3 regions of the Actinoallomurus acanthiterrae genome follow, and region 1 is predicted to be linked to each of the others. Evidence: predicted binding sites of a transcription regulator. Region 1 holds the regulator's gene; each other region holds the start of a gene.
The links. The regulator LexA, encoded in region 1, represses DNA repair genes until DNA is damaged. The targets are predictions, from matches to a motif close to TCGAACANNTGTTCGA.

Region 1 (7,129 bases):
GGTGGCTCTCGATCAGCTCGGTCGAGGAGTGCGCGGCCGCGGGCGGCTCGGGCTCCTTGACCTTCGGCTGCTCGACCGGGACCGACTGGGCGAACGACTCGCGGTCGACGTCTTCCTCGGTGGAGAGGGACGCCGGGTCCTGGCCCGCCGCCTGCGCGGTGCGCTCCTCGGCGGAGAAGATCCCCAGCTCGGCGCGCGTCTCGTACGGCAGGTGGTCCAGGGCGAGGCGACGGAAGATGTAGTCCATCATCGAGGTCGCCATGCGGATGTCCGGGTCGTCGGTCATGCCCGCCGGCTCGAACCGCATGTTGGTGAACTTCTCGACCCAGGTCTCCAGCGGCACGCCGTACTGGAGGCTGATGGAGATCGCCATCGAGAAGGCGTCCATCACGCCCGCCAGGGTGGAGCCCTGCTTGCCGAGCTTGAGGAACACCTCTCCGAGCCCGTTGTCGGGGTAGCTGGAGGCGGTCATGTAGCCCTCGGCGCCGCCGACGGAGAACCGGGTGACGGTCGCGGACCGCTGCTTGGGCAGGCGGGTGCGGACCGGGCCGCGCTCGACGACCGCGGCCGGCGCCTCCTCGGCCTTCTCCTCGGTCTTCTTCTTGGCCACCGACAGCGGCTGGCCGACCTTGCAGTTGTCGCGGTAGATCGCGAGCGCCTTCAGGCCGAGCTTCCAGCCCTCGAAGTAGATCTTCTCGACGTCCTCGACGGAGGCCTGCTCCGGCATGTTCACGGTCTTGGAGATCGCGCCGGACAGGAACGGCTGCACCGCGGCCATCATCCGCACGTGGCCCATCGGGCTGATGGCCCGCTCGCCCATCGCGCAGTCGAAGACCTCGTAGTGCTCGGTGCGCAGGCCGGGCGCGTCGACGACGTGGCCGTGCTCGGAGATGTACTCGACGACCGCCTCGATCTGCTCCTGCTGGTAGCCGAGCTTCTTGAGGGCGCGCGGCACGGTCTGGTTGACGATCTGCATCGAGCCGCCGCCGACCAGCTTCTTGTACTTGACCAGCGCCAGGTCGGGCTCGATGCCCGTCGTGTCGCAGTCCATCATGAGGCCGATCGTGCCGGTGGGCGCGAGCAGCGACGCCTGGGCGTTGCGGTAGCCGTTCCGCTCGCCGAGCTTGATGCACTGCTGCCACTGCTTGGTGGCCTCGAGGTGGATGGACTTGTCCATCTCGTCGAGCGTGCGGATCTCGTCGTTGGCGACGGCGTGCTTGCGCATGACGCGCTTGTGCGCCTCGGCGTTGCGTGCGTAGCCCTCGTACGTGCCGACCGCGCCAGCCAGCTCGGCGGAGCGGCGGTAGGCCACGCCGGTCATCAGCGAGGTGATGGTTCCGGCGAGCGAGCGCCCGCCCTCGGAGTCGTACGCGTGGCCGGTCGCCATCAGCAGCGCGCCGAGGTTGGCGTAGCCGATGCCGAGCTGCCGGTACGCGCGCGTCGTCTCGCCGATCTTCTCGGTCGGGAAGTCGGCGAACGTGATGGAGATGTCCATCGCGGTGATGACCAGCTCGCTGAGCTTGACGAACCGCGCGACGTCGAAGGTGTTGTCCTCGCCCAGGAACTTCAGCAGGTTGATGCTGGCGAGGTTGCAGGACGAGTTGTCCAGGCTCATGTACTCCGAGCACGGGTTGCTGGCCGTGATGCGCCCGGTCTCGGGGTTGGTGTGCCAGTCGTTGATCGTGTCGTCGTACTGGATGCCCGGGTCCGCGCACTCCCAGGCCGCCTTGGCGACCTTGCGGAACAGGCCCTTGGCGTCGACCCGCTCGATGACCTCGCCCGTACGGCGGGCGCGCAGGCCGAAGGAGTCGCCCGACTCGACCGCGCGCATGAACTCGTCGGAGACACGGACGGAGTTGTTGGCGTTCTGGTACTGGACGCTGACGATGTCCTTGCCGCCGAGGTCCATGTCGAAGCCGGCGTCGCGGAGCGCGCGGATCTTGTCCTCTTCGCGCGCCTTGGTCTCGATGAACTCCTCGACGTCGGGGTGGTCGACGTCGAGGACGAGCATCTTCGCCGCCCTGCGGGTCGCGCCACCGGACTTGATGGTGCCCGCGGAGGCGTCGGCGCCGCGCATGAACGACACCGGGCCGCTCGCGGTGCCGCCGGAGGACAGCAGCTCCTTGCTGGAGCGGATGCGGGAGAGGTTCACACCCGACCCGGAGCCGCCCTTGAAGATGACGCCCTCTTCCTTGTACCAGTCCAGGATCGCCTCCATCGTGTCGTCCACCGACAGGATGAAGCAGGCGCTGACCTGCTGGGGAGAGGCCGTGCCGACGTTGAACCAGACCGGCGAGTTGAAGCTGAACACCTGGTTGACCAGGGCGTGCTTCAGCTCGTGGTCGAAGATCTCGGCGTCCTCGTCGGAGGCGAAGTAGCCGTTCTTGACGCCGGTCTCGGTGTAGACCCCGACGACCCGGTCGACCAGCTGCTTCAGGCTCCACTCGCGCTGCGGGGTGCCCACGGCGCCGCGGAAGTACTTCGACGTGACGATGTTGACCGCGTTGACGGACCAGGACGCGGGGAACTCGACGCCCTTCTGCTCGAAGTTCACCGACCCGTCGCGCCAGTTGGTCATGACGACGTCGCGCCGCTCCCACTTGACGTCGTCGTACGGGTGGACGCCCGGCCGCGTGAAGATGCGCTCCATCTTCACGCCCTTGCGGCTCGCCTTCCCCCGTCGGGCTGAGCCGCTCACCGTCTCTGTCATGACATCCCCCTTCTCGGGCACACCAGGCCCACCTCCAGGATTACCCGTACAAGCCCGCGGCGCGGGCGCCGCCCTAGGACAGGGCGTCGCCGTCGTTCGCCACGCGCAGCGATTCGATTTCCTTGGCGAAGTCGTCGAGCGTCTCGAACCCCCGGTAGACGGAGGCGAATCGCAGGTACGCGACCTCGTCGAGTTCACGGAGCGGTCCGAGGATCGCCAGCCCGATCTGGTGCGAGGGAATCTCGGCGTTCCCGGTCGCCCGGATCGCCTCCTCGACCCGCTGCCCGAGCATGGCGAGCGCGTCCTCGTTCACGGGACGGCCCTGACATGCCCGGCGCACTCCGGCGATGATCTTCTCCCGGGAGAACGGCTCGGTGACGCCACTGCGCTTGGCGACCATCATGAGGACCGTCTCCTGGGTGGTGAAGCGACGACCGCACTCCGGGCACGAGCGACGGCGCCGGATGGCGGATCCGTCGTCGGTCGCCCGGCTGTCGATGACTCGGCTGTCGGTGTGTCGGCAGAACGGGCAGTGCATGCCTCCGGACTCCTCCCCCTGACAGCGAGTCACGCGTCTTCTACGCGAACCTCACCTTGTAACCACAACCTATGGTGAACTACATCCATGTAACTACTAGATGTTGTGGTCCAACCGTAGAGCCCGACCGAGGGCATCGCAACCCACACGAGGCACCTGACGCGAAGAGCCCGCTCACGAGGAGATCCGCCGCCTCTTACGGCGTGTCGCGCCCTCCTCCGGGCGCGGCGACCCGCCGCCAGGGCACACGTCTCCCTCATTGACCTGCGGAGACGCCGCCGACGGCCGAAACGGTGAAGTGGATCACATTGCGCCGGCGCTCTCGCGCGGGCGCACCCCCGGCGGCCAAGCCTGCCATGTCCCGCCCGGACACACGACGGCGACCACCCCCTTCGGCACACCGGCGCCCGATGACGACATCCGCCCTTCACCAACGCCCGCACAAGAATTATTATCGAACACGTGTACGAACTAAAGGCAACATAGCCCCGGACCGTAAAATTCCACATTTTTCGAACACCTGTTTGATCATTTCCCGGAGAAGCGATAACGTCCCTCTACGGGAGTGAAATACCGGCGGCCGCGCGTCACCGCGAGAAGACATCCATCGGAGACACCATGAGCAAGGTTCGGGAAATGCCGGACGGCCCAGGCGACGAGAGCGGGCTGACGGTCCGCCAGCGCAAGGTGCTGGAGGTGATCAGGGACTCGGTCCAGCGGCGCGGCTACCCGCCCTCGATGCGCGAGATCGGCGAGGCCGTCGGGCTGACCAGCACCTCGAGCGTCTCCCACCAGCTCCGCACCCTGCAGCGCAAGGGCTTCCTGCTGCGCGACCCGAACCGGCCGCGCGCGGTGGTCGTCCGCATGCCCGGATCCTCGGCGGTCGCCGCCGAGCCCGAGCACGAGGCGTACGAGATCACCAATGGCCAGGAGGCCTCGACGCGCCCCGCCCCCGCGTACGTCCCGCTCGTCGGCCGCATCGCCGCCGGTGGCCCGATCCTCGCCGAGGAGGCCGTCGAGGACGTCTTCGCGCTGCCCAGGCAGCTCGTCGGCGAGGGCACGCACTTCCTGCTGAACGTCACCGGTGACTCGATGATCGAGGCCGCCATCGCCGACGGCGACTGGGTCGTCGTGCGTCAGCAGCCCGTCGCGGAGAACGGCGACATCGTCGCGGCGATGATCGACGGCGAGGCCACCGTCAAGACGCTCAAGCGGCGCGACGACAAGGTCTGGCTGATGCCGCACAACCCGGCGTACGACCCGATCCCCGGCGACGACGCCACGATCCTCGGCCGCGTGGTGGCGGTCCTGCGCAAGATGTGATCCCACCCGGGTCGGCGAGATCGCACCGACCCGGGTGGATTCGCCCGTTAGGCGGGCACGATGTTCACGATCTTCGGGGCGCGCACGATGACCTTACGCACGCCCCGGTCGCCCAGTGCGGCCCGGATCTTCTCCGAGTCCAGGGCCAGCCGCTCCAGGTCGCCCTCGGCGATGTCCGGGGACACCTCCAGGCGGTCGCGGACCTTGCCCGCCACCTGCACGACGCAGGTGACCGACTCCTGAACCAGCAGCGCGGGCTCGGCCGTCGGCCACCCCGCCTTGGTCACCGGAGCGGTACGGCCCAGCCGCTCCCAGAGCTCCTCGGCGGTGTACGGCGCGACCAGCGACAGCATGACCGCCAGAGTCTCGGCCGCCTCCCGCACCGCCGGGTCGGCGCCTCCCGGGCCGGCGTCGATCGTCTTACGGGCGGCGGAGGTCAGCTCCATCATCCGCGCGATCGCGACGTTGTACCGGTGCGCCTCGACCAGCCTGGTGACCTCGTCGATCGTCCGGTGCGTCATCTTGCGCAGCTCGACGTCCCCGGCCGCCGGGTCGGCCCCGGGCTCGGAGGTCACGTCGGCGGCGACCCGGTGCACGCGAGCCAGGAACTTCACCGAACCGGACGGGGACACGTCGGCCCAGTCGATGTCGTCCTCCGGCGGGCCGGAGAAGAGCATCGTCAGCCGCACGGCGTCGACGCCGTACTCGGCGATCTGCTCGCCCAGGTCGACCAGGTTGCCGGTCGTCTTGGACATCGCGGAGCCGTTCAGGATGACCTGGCCCTGGTTGACCAGCCGGTTGAACGGCTCGGTGAAGTCCACCATCCCCATGTCGTACAGCACCTTGGTGAAGAACCGCGCGTACAGCAGGTGCAGGATGGCGTGCTCGACACCGCCGGTGTACTGGTCGGCCGGCATCCACCGGCGCACCTTCTCCACGTCGAACGGCCCGTCGGTGTAGTCCGGCGAGCAGTAGCGCAGGAAGTACCAGGACGAGTCGACGAAGGTGTCCATCGTGTCGGTGTCGCGCTTGGCCGGGCCGCCGCACTTGGGGCACTCGACGTTCACCCAGTTGTCGGCCGCCGCCAGCGGCGACACGCCCTTCGGCGCCAGGTCGGCGCCGCGCAGGTCGTCCGGCAGGCGCACCGGCAGCTGCTCGTCGGGGACGGGGACCTCGCCGCACGCGTCGCAGTGGATGATCGGGATCGGCGTGCCCCAGAACCGCTGCCGGGAGATCAGCCAGTCGCGCAGCCGGTAGTTGACGGATGCCTTGCCCAGGCCCTTCTCCTCCAGGACCTCGACGATCCGCGGGATGGCGGCGGACTTGGTCAGGCCATTCAGGGGCCCGGAGTTGACCAGCTCGCCCTCGCCGGGGGTGGCGACCCCGGTCTCGGCCGGGTCCGTCTCACCCGTCTGGACGACGACGCGGACCGGCAGGCCGAACTTGCGGGCGAAGTCCAGGTCGCGCTGGTCGTGGGCGGGCACCGCCATGATCGCGCCGTGGCCGTACTCCGCCAGGACGTAGTCGGAGGCCCACACGGGGATGCGCTCGCCGTTCACCGGGTTGATCGCGTAGCGGCCCAGGAAGACGCCGGTCTTCTCCCGGTCGGCGGACAGCCGCTCGATCTCCGACTCGCGCCCTACGGCGTCGCGGTAGGCCTCGAACTCGGCGCGCTGCTCCGGCGCGCAGATCTCATCGGCCAGCGCGGCGTCCGCGGCGACGACGAAGAACGTCGCGCCGAACAGGGTGTCCGGCCGGGTCGTGTAGACGGTGACCGGCTCCGCGCGCCCCTCGATCTGGAAGGCGACGTCCGCGCCCTCCGAGCGGCCGATCCAGTTGCGCTGCATCAGCAGCACCCGCTCGGGCCACTCCAGGCCCGCCATGTCGGTCAGCAGCCGGTCGGCGTACTCGGTGATCTTGAAGTACCACTGCGTCAGGACGCGCTTCTCGACCAGCGAGCCGCACCGCTCACAGTGTCCGTTGACGACCTGCTCGTTGGCCAGCACCGTCTGGTCCTTGGGGCACCAGTTGACCTGCCCGCCCTTGCGGTAGGCCAGGCCTCGCTCGTAGAAGCGCAGGAACAGCCACTGGTTCCAGCGGTAGTACTCCGGGTCGGAGGTGTGCAGTCGGCGCGACCAGTCGAATGAGATCGCGTAGCGCTTGAAAGACTCCGCCTGGGTGTCGATGTTGGTGTACGTCCACTCGGCGGGGTGGGAATTGCGCTTGATCGCGGCGTTCTCCGCCGGCAGACCGAAGGAGTCCCAGCCGATGGGGTGCAGGACGTTGTACCCCTTCTGCAGCCAGTAGCGGGCGATGACGTCGCCGATCCCGAACGCCTCGGCGTGACCCATGTGAAGATCGCCGGAGGGGTACGGGAACATGTCCAGCGCGTACTTGCGAGGCCGATCGTCATCGGGGTCCTCGCTCGCCGCGAAGGGCTTCAGTTCCTCCCACCGGGCCTGCCACTTGTCCTGGATCGTCCGTGGGTCGTAGTTCTCGTCGGCGCCTGTCATGGATTCCTCGTCTGATTCGCACGGCTTCGGCTAGCGGATGAACGC
Region 2 (7,129 bases), 6.4 Mb from region 1:
CTCGGCGAGCCGGGCCTCGCGGCGTTCCAGGTCCTCCCGGAGTGCCCGCAGGTCCTCCTTGAGCGACTTGATCTCGTCCTCGACCTCGGACCGGGCCGTCGCGGACGCCTCGCGGGCCTTGACCTCCGCGTCGCTGACGATCTCCTGGGCGTCGGCGCGGGCCTTGGCCACGATCTCGTCGGCGCCCCGCTGCGCGTCGACCTGTTCCTCGTTGACGGCGACCCTGCGCGCGGCGGCGTCGAGACGGCGTAGCACGACGAGGACGAGGACGGCGAGCGCCAGGATCACGACCAGTGCCGCACCTATCACGACGTACATCACGGCGCTGACCCCTTTCCTCGACGCTGCGCCACCAGGGGGCACCCGGTGCCGGCGATGCGACGCGAGGGGTTACGGACACGCGATGCGGTCTCACCGGGACGGCCGCGACCGGCGCCTCCGGGCGAGCGCCGGACGCGCAGGATCAAAGGGGGCTCCGGACCGTTCCAGAACCCTGCTATGCGAACCACCGGCATCGGCGAGCCGGGGACACAACACCTTTCACGTGGTCGAACGCGGTCAGTCCTATGGCAATCCGCACTGCGCGGAGTAACACCTCACTGCGGTAACCGTAAGCGGCCAAGAGGTAATGGGCAAGGAAAGACCACGCGTTCCGGACGATTCGCTAGATCTTTCTTGTCACGGTCCATGTCACGGGCATGTCAGGGACGGGGTACCCCTGACAGTGCTCCGACTCGTCGGCCAGACGAGCGGTGAAGGCGTAGGGCCGGTGGCGGCCGCACGCGTCGACCGGCCCCACCGGGGACGGCGAACGCCGCGACGACGGCACGCGGACGATCAGTCGTCAAAGGACAGGTCAGGAAGGTCGTCGGCGCCCTCGGCCTCGAGCGCCTCACGGACCACGCGGTACGCGAGACCCCCGGAGTAGCCCTTGCGCGCGAGCATGCCCATCAGCCGCCGGGTGCGCTTGACCGGATCCAGGCCCCGGGTGCCCGGCAGTCTGCGGGCGACGAGCTCGCGGGCCGCCGCCTCCTCCTGCTCCGGGCCGAGCTCCTCCACCGCCTCGCTGACCGTCTCGTCGGCGACGCCGCGCCGCCGCAGCTCGGCCGCGAGCGCCCGCCGGGCCAGCCCGCGACCGGCGTGGCGTGACTCCACCCAGGCCCGCGCGAAGGCCGCGTCGTCGATCAGCCCGACCTCGGAGTAACGGCTCAGCACTCGCTCGGCGACGTCGTCGGGCACGCCCTTGCGGCGCAACGCGTCGGCGAGCTGCGCCCGGGTCTTCGGGGCGAACGACAGCTGCCGCAGGCAGATCTCGCGCGCCACCGCCTCGGGGTCGGCGGGCGGCCCCTGCGCCGCCGCGCTCCCGGGCGTCGGCCCCTCGGGCGTCGGCCCCTCGGGAAAGCGCCCAGTCGCGGATCCTTCGCCGGAGCGCCCGGACGTCGCCCCCGTGGGACGGCGCCCTCGTCTCCGGCCCCGCCGCGCCGATCCGCCGCGGGCGGACTCGCCGCCGCCGTCGTCGTCCTGAGCGGTGGCGGCGTCACCAGGGAAGATCTCCGCGCCGGAATCGGCCCGTCGCGGAGCGGGACGCCGCCACCCCTCAGGAGTGTTCGCGGAACGCTCGTCAGGAGCGCTCATGAGACACCCCACACATCACGGGTCGGCCCCTCGGGTCCTTCCGAAGGACGACCCGGGATCACACGTCTCCCGGCTTCGGGGTCTTCGCCGCCCGCTTGGCCGGTGCGGGCTTGGCCGCAGCCGCCGATGCCGCCGCCGACGCGGCCGCCGCCGGAGCCGCGGGAGCGCCCGCCGGCTCGGCCTCGGCGTCGAGCCGCGGACCCACGCCGAGCTTCTCCTTGATCTTCTTCTCGATCTCGTCGGCGATGTCCGGGTTCTCCTTGAGGAACCGCCGGGCGTTCTCCTTGCCCTGACCGAGCTGGTCGTTCTCGTAGGTGTACCAGGCGCCGGACTTGCGCACGAAGCCGTGCTCGACGCCCATGTCGATCAGGCCGCCCTCGCGGCTGATGCCGACGCCGTAGAGGATGTCGAAGTCGGCCACCTTGAACGGCGGGGCCATCTTGTTCTTGACGACCTTGACGCGGGTGCGGTTGCCGACCGCGTCCGTGCCGTCCTTCATCGTCTCGATCCGCCGCACGTCCAGCCGCACCGACGCGTAGAACTTCAGCGCCTTGCCACCGGTGGTCGTCTCCGGCGAGCCGAACATGACGCCGACCTTTTCCCGCAGCTGGTTGATGAAGACCGCGGTGGTCTTGGTCTGGTTGATGGCGCCGGTGAGCTTGCGGAGGGCCTGGGACATGAGGCGGGCCTGGAGGCCGACGTGGCTGTCGCCCATCTCGCCCTCGATCTCCGCGCGGGGCACGAGGGCCGCGACGGAGTCGATGACGACGACGTCGATCGCGCCGGAGCGGATCAGCATGTCGGTGATCTCGAGGGCCTGCTCACCCGTGTCGGGCTGGGAGACAAGGAGGGCGTCGATGTCGACGCCGATCTTCTTCGCGTACTCGGGGTCGAGCGCGTGCTCGGCGTCGACGAACGCGGCGATGCCGCCCGCCTTCTGCGCGCTGGCCACGGCGTGCAGGGCGAGGGACGTCTTACCGGAGGACTCCGGACCGTAGATCTCGACCACGCGGCCGCGCGGGTAACCGCCGATGCCCAGGGCGACGTCGAGGGCGATCGAACCGGACGGGATCACCTCTACCGGGGGGCGCCCCTCCTGGCCCAGCCGCATGACGGAACCCTTGCCGAACTGCCGCTCGATCTGCGCGAGCGCCGCTTCGAGGGCCTTCTCGCGATCGTTTGCTGCCATGTGAGGTGTCCCTGTCGGGTCGGTGCCTGCTGTTGTCGGGAGCGACGTTACGGGGACCCGCCGACATTTTTCGAGGGCCCGGCCACCACTGTGGACAATGTCGTCGCTTCCTTCACTCTAGCCGAACACACGTTCGATCATGAACGGACGCGCCGATTCACCGGGGAAAGACGGGGTGTCTTGCCCTACGCTGAGGGTCAGGATCATGCCGGTGACCATCCTCATGTGCGCCGACCCGCTGAATCCCCGGCGGGTCGATGAGCACTTCGCCCGAGAGGCCGAGGCCGTACGCGCGCTCGGCGGGTCCGTCGCGCTCATCGACCACGACGCGCTGCAGCGCGGCGACGCGGCCGCGGCCGTACGCCAGGTGCCCGACGGCCTGGGGACCACGTGGTACCGCGGCTGGATGACCACCTCGACGCAGTACGCCGCGCTCGCGGCCGCCCTGGCCGCCCGGAACGTCGTTCTGGCGGTCCCGCCCGACGGCTATGAGAAGGCGCACGAGCTGCCCGGCTGGTACGACACCTTCGCGGGCGTCACCCCGGCGAGCGTATGGCTGTCCCTGTCCCCCGGCGCGACGCCGGCGGCGGACAAGCTGGCCGAGCTCGTACGCCCGCTGGGCTCTGGGCCGGCGGTCGTGAAGGACTACGTGAAGTCGCGCAAGCACGAGTGGGACGAGGCCTGCTTCATCCCCGAGCTCGCCGACGTGGAGCGGCTGCACGCGGTCGTCGCCCGCTTCGTCGAGCGGCAGGGCGACTTCCTCGCCGGCGGCATCGTCATCCGCGAGTACGAGCGGTTCGAGGACGGCGAGGCCCGCGTGTGGTGGGTCGACGGCGAACCTGTGCTGATGGGGCCGCACCCGGACACACCGGACCGCCACCCCCGCCCGCAGGCGGACCCGATCGCCCCGTGCGTACGGGCGCTGGGCTGCCGGTTCATCACCACGGACCTGGCCCGGCGGGCGGACGGGGTCTGGCGGGTGGTCGAGGTCGGCGACGGACAGGTCAGCGATCTGCCGTCGGTCGCCGAACCGGCGGATCTGTACCTGAGCTTCCCGATCAGGTAGTGCCCCGCCGGGAACCCCGGCTCTACACTTGCCGGGCCATTGATCCCTTTCGTGGAGGCTCGCGGCAATGCGCCCGAATGTCCCCCGGCGGCTCGCGCGCTCCGGCGCCGCGTACCTCACCGTCGTGAGCGTGCTGTCGCTCTCGCTCGTCGCCTGTTCCTCACGTCCGACGAACGCCTACTGCGTCGACATGTGGGCGCCGCCGGCTCCTCGTACCGCGTCGTGTCCGACTGGTACTGCGACAACGGCGGCTCGGGCGGCCGCTATCGCTGGTACTACCGAGGTCGGTACCGCAGCGGGTACGTCTCCCGGGGCATCTGGACCCGTCCGCGCGGCAGGATCGTCTCGCGCGGCGGCCGCGTCCTCCAGGGCGGCTCCCGCAAGACCACGACGCGGTCGAAGAGCACCACACATCACTCGACCGGCGGGTCGACCCACCACGGATCGACAAGTCGCAGCCGGACCCGCACCCGACGGCACTGAGGGTTCCGTCGCACGCGGTCAGGGCCTGCCGTCGGTCCGGCGGTAGATGGTGATGCCGGTGGCCCGGGCCACGACGCCGTAGCCCAGTGAGGGCAGGTCCGCGATCATCGACCGCTCGTACGGCGCGCCGGTGGTCGCGACCCATTCGGGGCGGAGCTTCGGGGTGGGCGCGCTGAGGAAGCGGAACACCCGGCAGCGGCCGGTGAGCTGCGGTGCGATGCGGTTGGCGGCGGCCACGTCCGCTCCGTCGGGGATGATCCTCAATAGTGCTTCGGCGGTCCTGACCTGTTGCGGCACCCGCCAGGAGGCAGGGTCGAGCACCCTCCAGAGTGGTTGCGGAACGCACATCGCGATGACGAGGGCGAGGATCGGTGCGACACGGGCGCCCCGCAGTACGGTGGCACGGTCGCTCCCTCGCATCCGGGCCAGGCCGTCGGCGAAGGCGATGAAAATGATGGGCATCAGCACGGCGTTGTAATGGAACCGGGTGCCCCAGAAGACCGGATTGGTCGTCCAGAATCGCGCGAGCAGAGACGGAGTCGTGAGGAGTACCAGCGGAGAGCGCAGCGCGAAGAAAAGGGTAGGCGCGAGCAATGCCAGTACGGTCTCTTCCTTGGTCGCCGGAACCGGCAAGGAGGAAATGGATCCCGCGGTCTTTCCGTACGGATAGGAATGGCGCGGGTTGAACGCCGGGATGACGACGAGGACGGCGAGCGCGCCGGCCGCGACCGCGGCAGCGGTGACGAGCGCGCCGAGGCGGCGCTGACCCTGCCAGAAGATGTACACCCCGATCGCCGCGACGATGAACGTCTGGTCCTCCTTTACCAGCAGGAGCGGCAGCGCCCAGCCGGCGGCGGCGTGCCGGCGTCGCCGGGCGAGCAGTTCCACGCTGCGGGCGAGCAGTGGCACCGCGAAGGCGATCTCGTGAAAGTCGAACACGACGGCCTGCTGAATCCCCCAGGACAGGCCGTACGCCAGGCCGAGGCAGACGCCGGCGCGGTGCCCGCAGAAGTCGATCGCGAGGCGCGTCACCGGCACGGCCGACAGCGCGAGCAGCGCCGCCTGAAGGACCAGCAGTGTGACCGGGCTCGGGAATGCCCGGTAGAACGGCGCCGCGAGGATGAGGATCGGATGGAAATGGTCGCCCAGCAGATTGAAGCCGGGCCCTTTAAGATCGGCGATCGGCGGGCGCAGATGGGCGTACGAGCGGACCGCCTGTTCGAAGATTCCAAGATCGTATCCGGTGCTCCGCATTTGCCGATGACGGTTCACCGAAAGCGCGGAATAGGCGGCGAACAGCAGGCAGGCGAGCAGCCGCGGAGATGACATGGCGGGCAGACTGGCCGACCGGCGCTGAATTCCCGCTGAAGCAACCTGAAGCCGCTTTCAGGAATGCACGGCGCCATGCCGCCATAATGGCCCGATGCGGTTGTTGCTGGTGGAAGACGACGAACGGCTGGCGACCACGCTGACCCATGGCCTGCGCGCCGAAGGGTATGCGGTCGACGTCGCCCATGACGGCCGGGAGGGGCTGAGTCTCGCGCTGACCCATCCCTACACGGCGGTCGTCCTGGACATCATGCTGCCGGGTCTCAACGGCTTCGCCGTCTGCGCGCGGCTGCGCCGGAGCGGCAGCACGGTGCCGATCCTCATGTTGACCGCGAAGAACGGCGAGTACGACGAGGCGGAGGCGCTCGACACCGGCGCCGACGACTACATCTGCAAGCCGTTCTCCTACGTCGTCCTCCTCGCCCGGCTGCGCGCGCTGCTGCGCCGCGGCGGCGCGACCCGCCCGGCGGTCCTGACCGCCGGCGACCTGCGACTCGACCTCGCCGCCCGCCGATGCCGTTACGGCGCGACGGAGATACGGCTCACCGCGAAGGAGCTCGCCGTGCTGGAGTGCCTGGTGCGCCGGCCGGACGAAGTGGTCGCGAAGATCGACATACTCGACGAGGTCTGGGACCAGGCGTTCGACGGCGACGTGAACATCGTCGAGGTCTACGTCCGCACCCTTCGCCGCAAGCTCCCGTCCGGGCCGGCGATGATTCAGACCGTGCGCGGCGCCGGCTATCGGCTGGTGACCGCCCATGGTTAGGCGGCTCAGGCCGGTGCGGGTAAGAGCCGCGCTGAGCGCGGCGCTCGCGGCCGCCGTCGTCTTCGGTGCCGGCGGCTGGTTGGTCCGCGACGTCGTCCGCGGCCAGTGGATGACCGCGGCGCGGGAGCAGGCTACGCGCGACGCCTTCTCGCTGACCTACAGCTTCGAATCGGGGGCCACCACGCCGCGCGGCACCGACTTCTCCTACACCGTCGTCCTCGCCGATGGGCGGCGCGCCATGGTGGCCGGTACGGTCTTCGGCGATGATCTGGACCGGCCTCTCCCCGCGTTCCCGCCGCGGGTCGGGTGGGGCATCCACACGGTCCCCGGGAAGGGCCGGTTCATCGTCGGCACCACCGAGGTGCTGCCCGCGGACCGGATCGAGAAGCTGACCGGCAGCGGCGGCCTGGCGCAGCGCCTGACGGTGTACGTGCTCGTTTCGACGGCCGACGCCAGGACGGCCGTCGCCACGATCGATCGCCTGCTCGGCTGGGGCCTGCCGTTCGCCGTCCCGTTCGTCGGCCTGATCGCCTGGTTCGTCACCGGCCGGGCCCTGCGGCCGGTTGAGGCGATCCGGGCGAAGATGGCCGCCATCAGCGCCCACGCGCTCGACCAACGGGTCCCCGTACCGGCCACCGGCGACGAGATCACCCGCCTCGCG
Region 3 (7,129 bases), 6.0 Mb from region 1:
AGCAGGATCGCCCGCCCGAGGTTCTGCCGGTAGAGCCGGTACGCGCCCGGGAGCCGGCCGCGGCGGAGACGACCCGCGAACACGGCCGTCACAACGAGGGCACCGACGACGATGACCGCCACCCCGACGAGGTCGACACCCGCACCGACCACCTCGGCTATCCCCGCGAGGTCCACGTGGCGGTCATACCCGGTCGCGGCATCATGCCGGTGCTCGGCACCTGGGTGACTCGAACCCCCAACGAGCCGTAGGGCTGGAACAGTGGGGCGTTCGCCGTGGCCGTCTGTGGGTCCTCGAAGGGCGGCCGGGGCGGACCGAAACGACCAATGACAACCGCTCGTGTGCAGGTCGGTGGCCGGTCGGCGCGCAGCGCCGCAGGTGGCGATCTCGGTGGATCAGTTCACGTTCAGCAAGTCGACGGCGACGCGCGAGGTCTACGACCGCCTGGAGGTCAGCGGGAGGCGCGCGCCCATCACCGCGTAGAGCGGCCCGCCCCCGGGAAACTGGAAACGGGTGAGCAGGTCCGTCATACCGAGCGAGCGGTAGAGGTTGCGGGCGGGCGTCTGGGCGTCGAGCGTGGACAGCACGACCGTACGCTCCGGGCGCTCCGCGCACAGGGTGGTGATCAGCCTCCGGCCGAGCCCCTGGCCCTGACTGTCCGGGTGGACGTGTAGCTCGGCGACCTCGAACGTGTCGTCCATCCACTGCCGGGCGTGCGCGGCGCCACCGGTCTCGGTGAGCGCCGCGTGGACCACGTCGTGCCACCACTGCCCCGGCTCGCCGTGGAAGCCGTACGCGAAGCCGTTCACGTCGCGCCGCCGCCCGGCGACGAACGCGCGGAAACCGGGGTACGCGGTGTGGCGCTCCATGATGGTGCGCCGACCCGGCATCTGCTCGGTCGGCGGCTCCATCGCCGCCGCGTAGGTCGCCAGCATGGCGTCGAGCCGCCGGAAGAACGTCCGCTTGTCGATCTCCCGTATCTGCGGCGCGGCGTCCCGCCGGGCTCCGAAGGTTGATCTCACGTGGCTCACTTTGGTAGATAAGGCGGGACTTTCGACAGTGCGCCGTAAATGTCCCACAGAATCTGGGCCGCCGCCTTCTTCAGTTGACCGCGCTCCGTCTCGAGCTGCTGCTGCCAGATCCGGGCGGCGGGCCCCACCCAGGCGTCGCCGGCCGTACGGACCGGCGGGTCCAGCGCGGCCTCCAGCGTATCCGCGCTCGCGTAGGCGCGTTCGTAGGCGGCGTACAGCTCGGCATACTCCGGGTTCGGCCGCTGGGCGGGACTGCCCGGCGGACCGGCCGGCGGCTCCGTCGGCGGGCGGAGAGTGGCCGGGGAGGGCGGATAGGCGGTCACGCGTCCTCCTTTGCCGCGTCCGCGGTGGCCGCGCCGTGGACGCCGGTCGGATGGGCGGCCGTGAGATGGGTGGGGGCGTCGGTCGCGACGTGGGTGGGGGTGTCGGCCACGGCGGCCTGGGCGTCGGTGGTCCCATGGTGGGCGTCGGCCGGATGGGCGGCCGCGGCATGACCGGCTGCGGCAGACGCGGCTGTGGCGTGGCCGGCGAGGTGCTGCAGCGTCGCCGAGTCCGGGCAGGCCGCCAAGGCGCGGTGCACGGTTCCGGAGTGACGGGCGTAGAGCTCGGTTGCCGCCTCGGGGTCTGTCGCGGCCGGGCGGACCATCGCCTCGTGCGGCGGGCGCGGAGTGGGGATCCGGTGCCCGGGCGGGATCGCGGCCAGGTGGGTCAGCCCGATGTGGCCGAGAGCGATCTTCGCGCGGCGGTCGAGCCCGGCGTGCTCCAGCATGTGGACGACGTCGTCGTGCACGCCCTTCCGCGACGCCTCGTCGAGGAGTTCGCGAAGCCATTTCTCGTCCATCCGCAGATGATGGCTCGCCAGGCCCAGCGACTCCCGGACGGCGGCCAGGCGCGCCTCGTGGCCCAGCGCCGCGGCGATCAGGTCGGCGCTGCCGGCCGGGCCGAGACGGGAGTAGAGGCCCTTGACGTAGTCGGGGTCGTCGGCGTTGGCCGACAGCCGCTTCCAGACGTCGGCCGGGATCGGACGGTGGGCGCTGAGCGCCCCGTGGATCGCGGCGGCGTCGGCGGCCCCCGCTCGGGTCGCGGCGTGCGCGTCAGGGAAGTGGCCGACCGCGTGTCCGGCGCCGGCCGCGTCGTACGGCCCGGACGGCCACCGAGCCGGCCCACGCCGACCCGGGGCATGTCCGCGGCGCCCTTGCTCAGGTGTGCGTCGGCGTAGGCCCGTCGCCGGCCCAGCATCCCCGGCTGCGCACTGACCCAGCTCTCGACCGCCGCGGCCTGGCGCAGTCCGGTGCGCGGGACGCTCGGGGGGAGCGCTGCGTTCGTGCGCAGCCAGGCGGTGATGGCGTTCGAAGCACTCGTCATCTGCTGGATCAGCTGAGCCATCGCGGCCGTGTCGATGCCGACGAAGTCCTTGTCGCGTGCCGCACTGGCACGCAGACCGTCCTGTCCAGCCATAGGGCACCAGCTCCGGAGAGTGCGCTCAAGCCTCCGGTGACCGTTGTATCACCGCCTGTCGGCCGTTGTCCCCGACGACGCGGGCCCGATGCCGTGACCGACCGTCCGGCTCCGGTCACGCCGGCCCCCATGCGTCGGGCTGTGGGCTACGGCATCCGCCAGTGGTGTGGTGGCTGCGCGGCGTTCTCGTAGTCCAGGCCGACGAGCGTCCGCGCCGCGCGGTGCCCGCCGGCCGCAGCCCGCCGGCCGCAGCCCGCACCCCGCCGGCGACCGCGCCGCCGTCCCGGAGGCCGCCGGCCTCACGCGCCCGCGTGAAGGCGCTGGCCGGTCGCCGGGGGCGGGTGCCCAGCCACCGTGCGCATCCCTTACTGACTCAGTGGGTCAGCTTCAGCCCGGCCACGCATCCGACGATGCCGGCCAGCAGCAGCAGCTTGAGCGGGCCGGCGAATTCACCGTCGAAGAGCATGGCGTAGGTCACGGTGAGCACCGCGCCGATGCCGACCCAGACCGCATAGCCGGTGCCCACGGGCACCGTCCGAAGCGCGAAGGCCAGGCCCGTCATGCTCAGCACCAGCCCGAGGCCGAAAACGATGCTCGGCACAGGGCGGGTGAGCCCCTCCGATTTGCCGAGCGCGGTCGCCCATACCGCCTCCAGCATCCCGGACACCACCAGAATGATCCATGCCATGACAAGACTCCCCGCGTCGTCTTGTCATGACTGGGTACGGCGCACCTCGTCCAGGAGCCTGTCGGGCTCTACCGTCCACTGTCGCACATCGCCCGGCGCGCTCGGCAGCCCAGCGTGGGTGGCCTTGGTCATCAAGAGCCGGCCGCCCTGCACCAGACAGCCCACGGCACTCCGACTCGTCGCCACGTGCCACCGGCCGTGACGCGACACCGGTGCGGAATCTCTCCACGCGATAGGCACGGAGTTCAGCCCCTTCGGCCCGGCTTCTTCAAGGCTGCATCTCTCCGGTGGGGTGGTGGACTACGCGACGTCGGTCGGCGTGCCGCCGGTCAGGCGGAGCAGCTCCTCGTACGAGGTGGGGAAGACGGTGTGCGGGTGTCCGGCGGCGGCCCAGACGACGTCGTACTTGGCCAGCCATTCGTCGACGAGCGTGCGGACCGGCTGAGGGTGGCCGAGGGGTGCGACGCCTCCGATGGGCTGTCCGGTGGCCGCCCGTACGAACTCGGGGTCCGCCCGCTTGATCCGGGCGACGCCGATCCGCTCGGCGAGCCCGGTGGTGTCCACCCGGTGCGCTCCACTGGTCAGTACGAGCAGCGGCTCGCCGTCGGCGGCGAAGATCAGGCTGTTCGCGATGGCGCCGACGTCGCAGCCGAGCTGAGCCGCTGCGGTGGCGGCCGTCGGGGCGGCCTCCGGAAGCTCGCGGACCTGACCGGTGGCGCCCAGTTCGCGCAGACGGGCGGCGACGTGCTCGACGTTGGGGTGCATGGCAGCACCCTACGGCCGGCGGCGAGGTAAGAGGTTCCGAACTGCGACGACACATCTATTCGAACGCGTTGACGAATGCGGCGCCGGACGCTTTACTGAGGTACATGCTCGAACTTGTGTTCGAGTACGGCGCGGGACTCGCGGCCCGCGCCGAGGGGATCGTCTCTCGCGGGCAGCGCATGCCGGGCGAGATACGACGGCCGGGCGGGGCGAGGGGAAGCGCTTCGCCCGGCCCCCCTGGGCCCTCGGGCCCGCAGCGGAAGGAGGCATGTCATGTCCGCAAGGTCGTCAACTGCCGCCCCCCTTCGTCCCGCGCCACGGCGCAGGCCCGCCGCATCGGCGATGTCACTCCTCCAGACGGCCCGGCGCGGCCTGATCGAGGCCGCGGAGTCGGCCGCCCCGGCGCTGCGCTATGTCGCGGCCCACCTGGCGGCGTTGCGCGCCGCCGCCGCCGTGCTCGCCGAGCGCGCCGATCCCGGATCGCGCACCCGTGGTAGACCGCGCAGCGTCTGGGTGCTGCTCCCCGAGGCCGAGCCCGCACTGCGCGAGTGGGCGGCGTTCTTCGCCGCCGGCGCCGACAAACGCGCCGCGGCGGAGGCCGGCCTGCCGCGCGCGGTCACCGCGGATGAGGCCGATGAGCTCCTACGCGACGCGGAGATCTTCGTGTCGCTCGTCGAGACCACGCTCGGCGTCCCGGGCCAGCCCATGCTGCCCGCCGCCGGCTAGACCCCTCTGGGGACCGGCTCTTCACCGGAGCACGGTTCGTGCCCGCGGGTCCCGTCGTGGACCTCCCCCCGAAGCGACGGGACCCGCGCGGCCGCTCACGCCACCCGGCCGCCGCCAGGCGGCGCTCTGTCCGCGCACGCCGCCTGCCGCAAGCCGTGTGCTGCGCGCCCCGCGCCGGTCCCCGCGCCGCGCCGTGCGCTGTGCCTGCGGGCCGCGCGCCGCGATGCGAATCTTGGGACGCGCAGCACGCGGCGCGAACCTTGCGCCGCGCGGTGCGGGCTATGTGTCGAACGCCCGGTGACTACGGCGGCGAGCCCTTCCGGAGGCACGTGCCCCCTGCGGAGGGCACCCCTGTCACCGAACCGGTCGCCCGGTGGGCCGGGAGGCCTGTGCCTCCTCGCGTGTTGCGGCCTGCAGGCGCCGTACGGCCTGGGCGAGGCCTGCCGTGCCGAACGCCGCCGCCACGAGCAGGGCACTGATCCACAGCGGCGAGCGGTAGCCGAGGCCGGTGGCGATGGTGGCGCCGCCGACGGCGGGGCCGGCCGCCGCGCCCACGTTGAGCGCCGCGGTCGCGAAGGATCCGCCGAGGGAGGGCGCCTCCGTCGCCGCGTACAGAATCCGGGCGATCAGCGTCGAGCCGACGGCGAACGAAAGGGTTCCCTGGACGAAGATCAGCGCCGGCGCGGCGACCGGGCTGGCGGCGGTCGCCGCCAGGAGCGCCCACCCGGTGAGCAGGGTGATGCCGCCCGGAACCAGGACCCGCATCGGCCGCGTGTCGGACAGGCGTCCGCCGATCGTCACCCCGGCGAACGACCCGAGGCCGAACAGTGCCAGCGTCCCCGGCACCCAGTCCTCGGAGAAGCCGCTGACGGCGGTGACGACCAAGGCCAGATAGGTGAACGTGCAGAAGGTGGCGGCGTTCACCAGCGCGGCCAGCAGCAGCACGACCAGCAGCCGCGGGCTCCGCAGGGCCCGCAGTTCGCGCCGGGCGCTGGGACGCGCCTCGTCGGCCGCCCGCGAGGTGCCCGGCACCGAGCGGAGGACCGCGAAGACGGCCGGCAGGGAGATCAGGGCCACGGCCCAGAACGCCGACCGCCAGCCGAGCGCCTGCCCGAGCACGGCACCGGCCGGGCACACCGGCGACGCACGCGAGCGTGATGCCGCCCAGGAGGACGGACGTCGCCCGCCCCTTGGCATTCGGCGGGACCAGAGCGGTGGCCGTCGCGAGGCCGACGGCGAGGAAACCGGCGTTCGCCAGCGCCCCGAGCACCCGGGTCGCCAGGAGCACGGAGAAGCTGCTGGTGACCGCTCCGACGACGTGCGCGAGCACGAACGCGATCAGGAAGGCGAGCAGAGCCCTCCGCCGGGGCCAGCGCAGGCTGAGGACCGCCATCAGCGGCGCTCCCACGATCATTCCCGCGGCGAACGCCGACGTCAGCGCGCCGGCGGCGGGGATGGGCACTTTCAGGTCGCGGGCGATGTCCGGGATCAGCCCGGACAGCATGAACTCGGACGTCCCCTGGGCGAACACGGCGAGGCCGAGGACGTAGATGACGAAGGGCATGAGCGGACACTCCACAACCGCGTCGGAACGAGGACACGGCGCGCCGGCGCGGCATCCGGGACCGACCGCGTGACGCGGCGGGGGATGGGGCGGGCGCTACCGGGTGAAGGAGGCCAGGCTCGGCGCGAAGACGGCCGAGGTCATGGGCCTCCCGGGGAGAACCGGTCCGTACGACGGTGATCCGGCGGCGAAAGGGCGCGCGGCCTCAGCCACGGCGCTGCCGCGGGACATCACGAGAAGCCACCGATGGACCGGCGGCTAGCGTCTGGACGCCTCAGGACCCGACATGGTGCGCACAGTAGCGACGGGCGGCCCTGCTCGTCCACCGCGTTACGCGCCTGGGCCCGGTGCACGCGTCGGCCGGGCGTCATCCTGGCGGACGGCCAGGTCACCGTGGCCACCACGCGGGGCCCGCTGAGTCGGCAGGCCGCGTCGGTGTTGGCGGCCGGCCCTGTTCGGGATCCGCCCCCCGTTGCCCTGCCGCCGCGCGTACGCCGGGCTCGGCATGGTCGGCAGTCGGCGCCCGGCGCTGCAGAAGGGTGCTCGCGGCCGGGCGGTGGCGTGCCGCGTCAGCAGGTACGCCGTCAAGGTCCGTACCACCGCCGGTGGGACGGGCACCGGCACCCGTTAGTCCTGCCCTTTGCGGATCACCCACAGCACGGCGTGCCCGTCGTGGTGGCCCAGATCGTCCCGGCGGCGAAGACCGGTCGGCGTGTCCGGGTCCTCCGCCCGCCGACGGCCACAGGCAGCGCTGAGAGGGCGCGGTGACGTCGGGGAGCACGCCCCGGGAGGCGCGTGCGGGTATGAAGAAACCCGTCCGGTGGCATGCCGGACGGGCTCCGTCACGACGCATCGGTCATGCGGCGATCCGAGGGGACCGCATGACCAGGAGATCGG

Region 2: a site for LexA is predicted at 2,946-2,961, ahead of recA (recombinase RecA). Genes of this name have one in related genera too.
Region 3: a site for LexA is predicted at 4,051-4,066, ahead of ACYVF7_RS43205 (SAV_6107 family HEPN domain-containing protein). Genes of this name have one in related genera too.

The regions. Positions count from the first base shown of each region.
Region 1 covers NZ_BAAHCO010000001.1:3,188,697-3,195,825, reverse strand. The annotation lists gene ACYVF7_RS15550 (vitamin B12-dependent ribonucleotide reductase) at 1-2,710, opposite strand, end outside; gene nrdR (transcriptional regulator NrdR) at 2,784-3,248, opposite strand; gene lexA (transcriptional repressor LexA) at 3,867-4,571, shown strand; gene leuS (leucine--tRNA ligase) at 4,619-7,084, opposite strand.
Region 2 covers NZ_BAAHCO010000001.1:9,573,792-9,580,920, forward strand. The annotation lists gene rny (ribonuclease Y) at 1-318, opposite strand, end outside; gene recX (recombination regulator RecX) at 838-1,635, opposite strand; gene recA (recombinase RecA) at 1,694-2,824, opposite strand; gene ACYVF7_RS45070 (ATP-grasp domain-containing protein) at 3,030-3,890, shown strand; gene ACYVF7_RS45075 (hypothetical protein) at 4,083-4,373, shown strand; gene ACYVF7_RS45080 (DUF2079 domain-containing protein) at 4,392-5,702, opposite strand; gene ACYVF7_RS45085 (response regulator transcription factor) at 5,797-6,468, shown strand; gene ACYVF7_RS45090 (sensor histidine kinase) at 6,482-7,129, shown strand, end outside.
Region 3 covers NZ_BAAHCO010000001.1:9,173,124-9,180,252, reverse strand. The annotation lists gene ACYVF7_RS43235 (DUF1622 domain-containing protein) at 1-176, opposite strand, end outside; gene ACYVF7_RS43230 (GNAT family N-acetyltransferase) at 435-1,022, opposite strand; gene ACYVF7_RS43225 (hypothetical protein) at 1,028-1,354, opposite strand; gene ACYVF7_RS43220 (hypothetical protein) at 1,351-1,872, opposite strand; gene ACYVF7_RS43215 (DMT family transporter) at 2,863-3,177, opposite strand; guanidine-III (ykkC-III) riboswitch at 3,188-3,249, opposite strand; gene ACYVF7_RS43210 (YbaK/EbsC family protein) at 3,478-3,942, opposite strand; gene ACYVF7_RS43205 (SAV_6107 family HEPN domain-containing protein) at 4,285-4,668, shown strand; partial or broken gene ACYVF7_RS43200 (Cmx/CmrA family chloramphenicol efflux MFS transporter) at 5,023-6,232, opposite strand.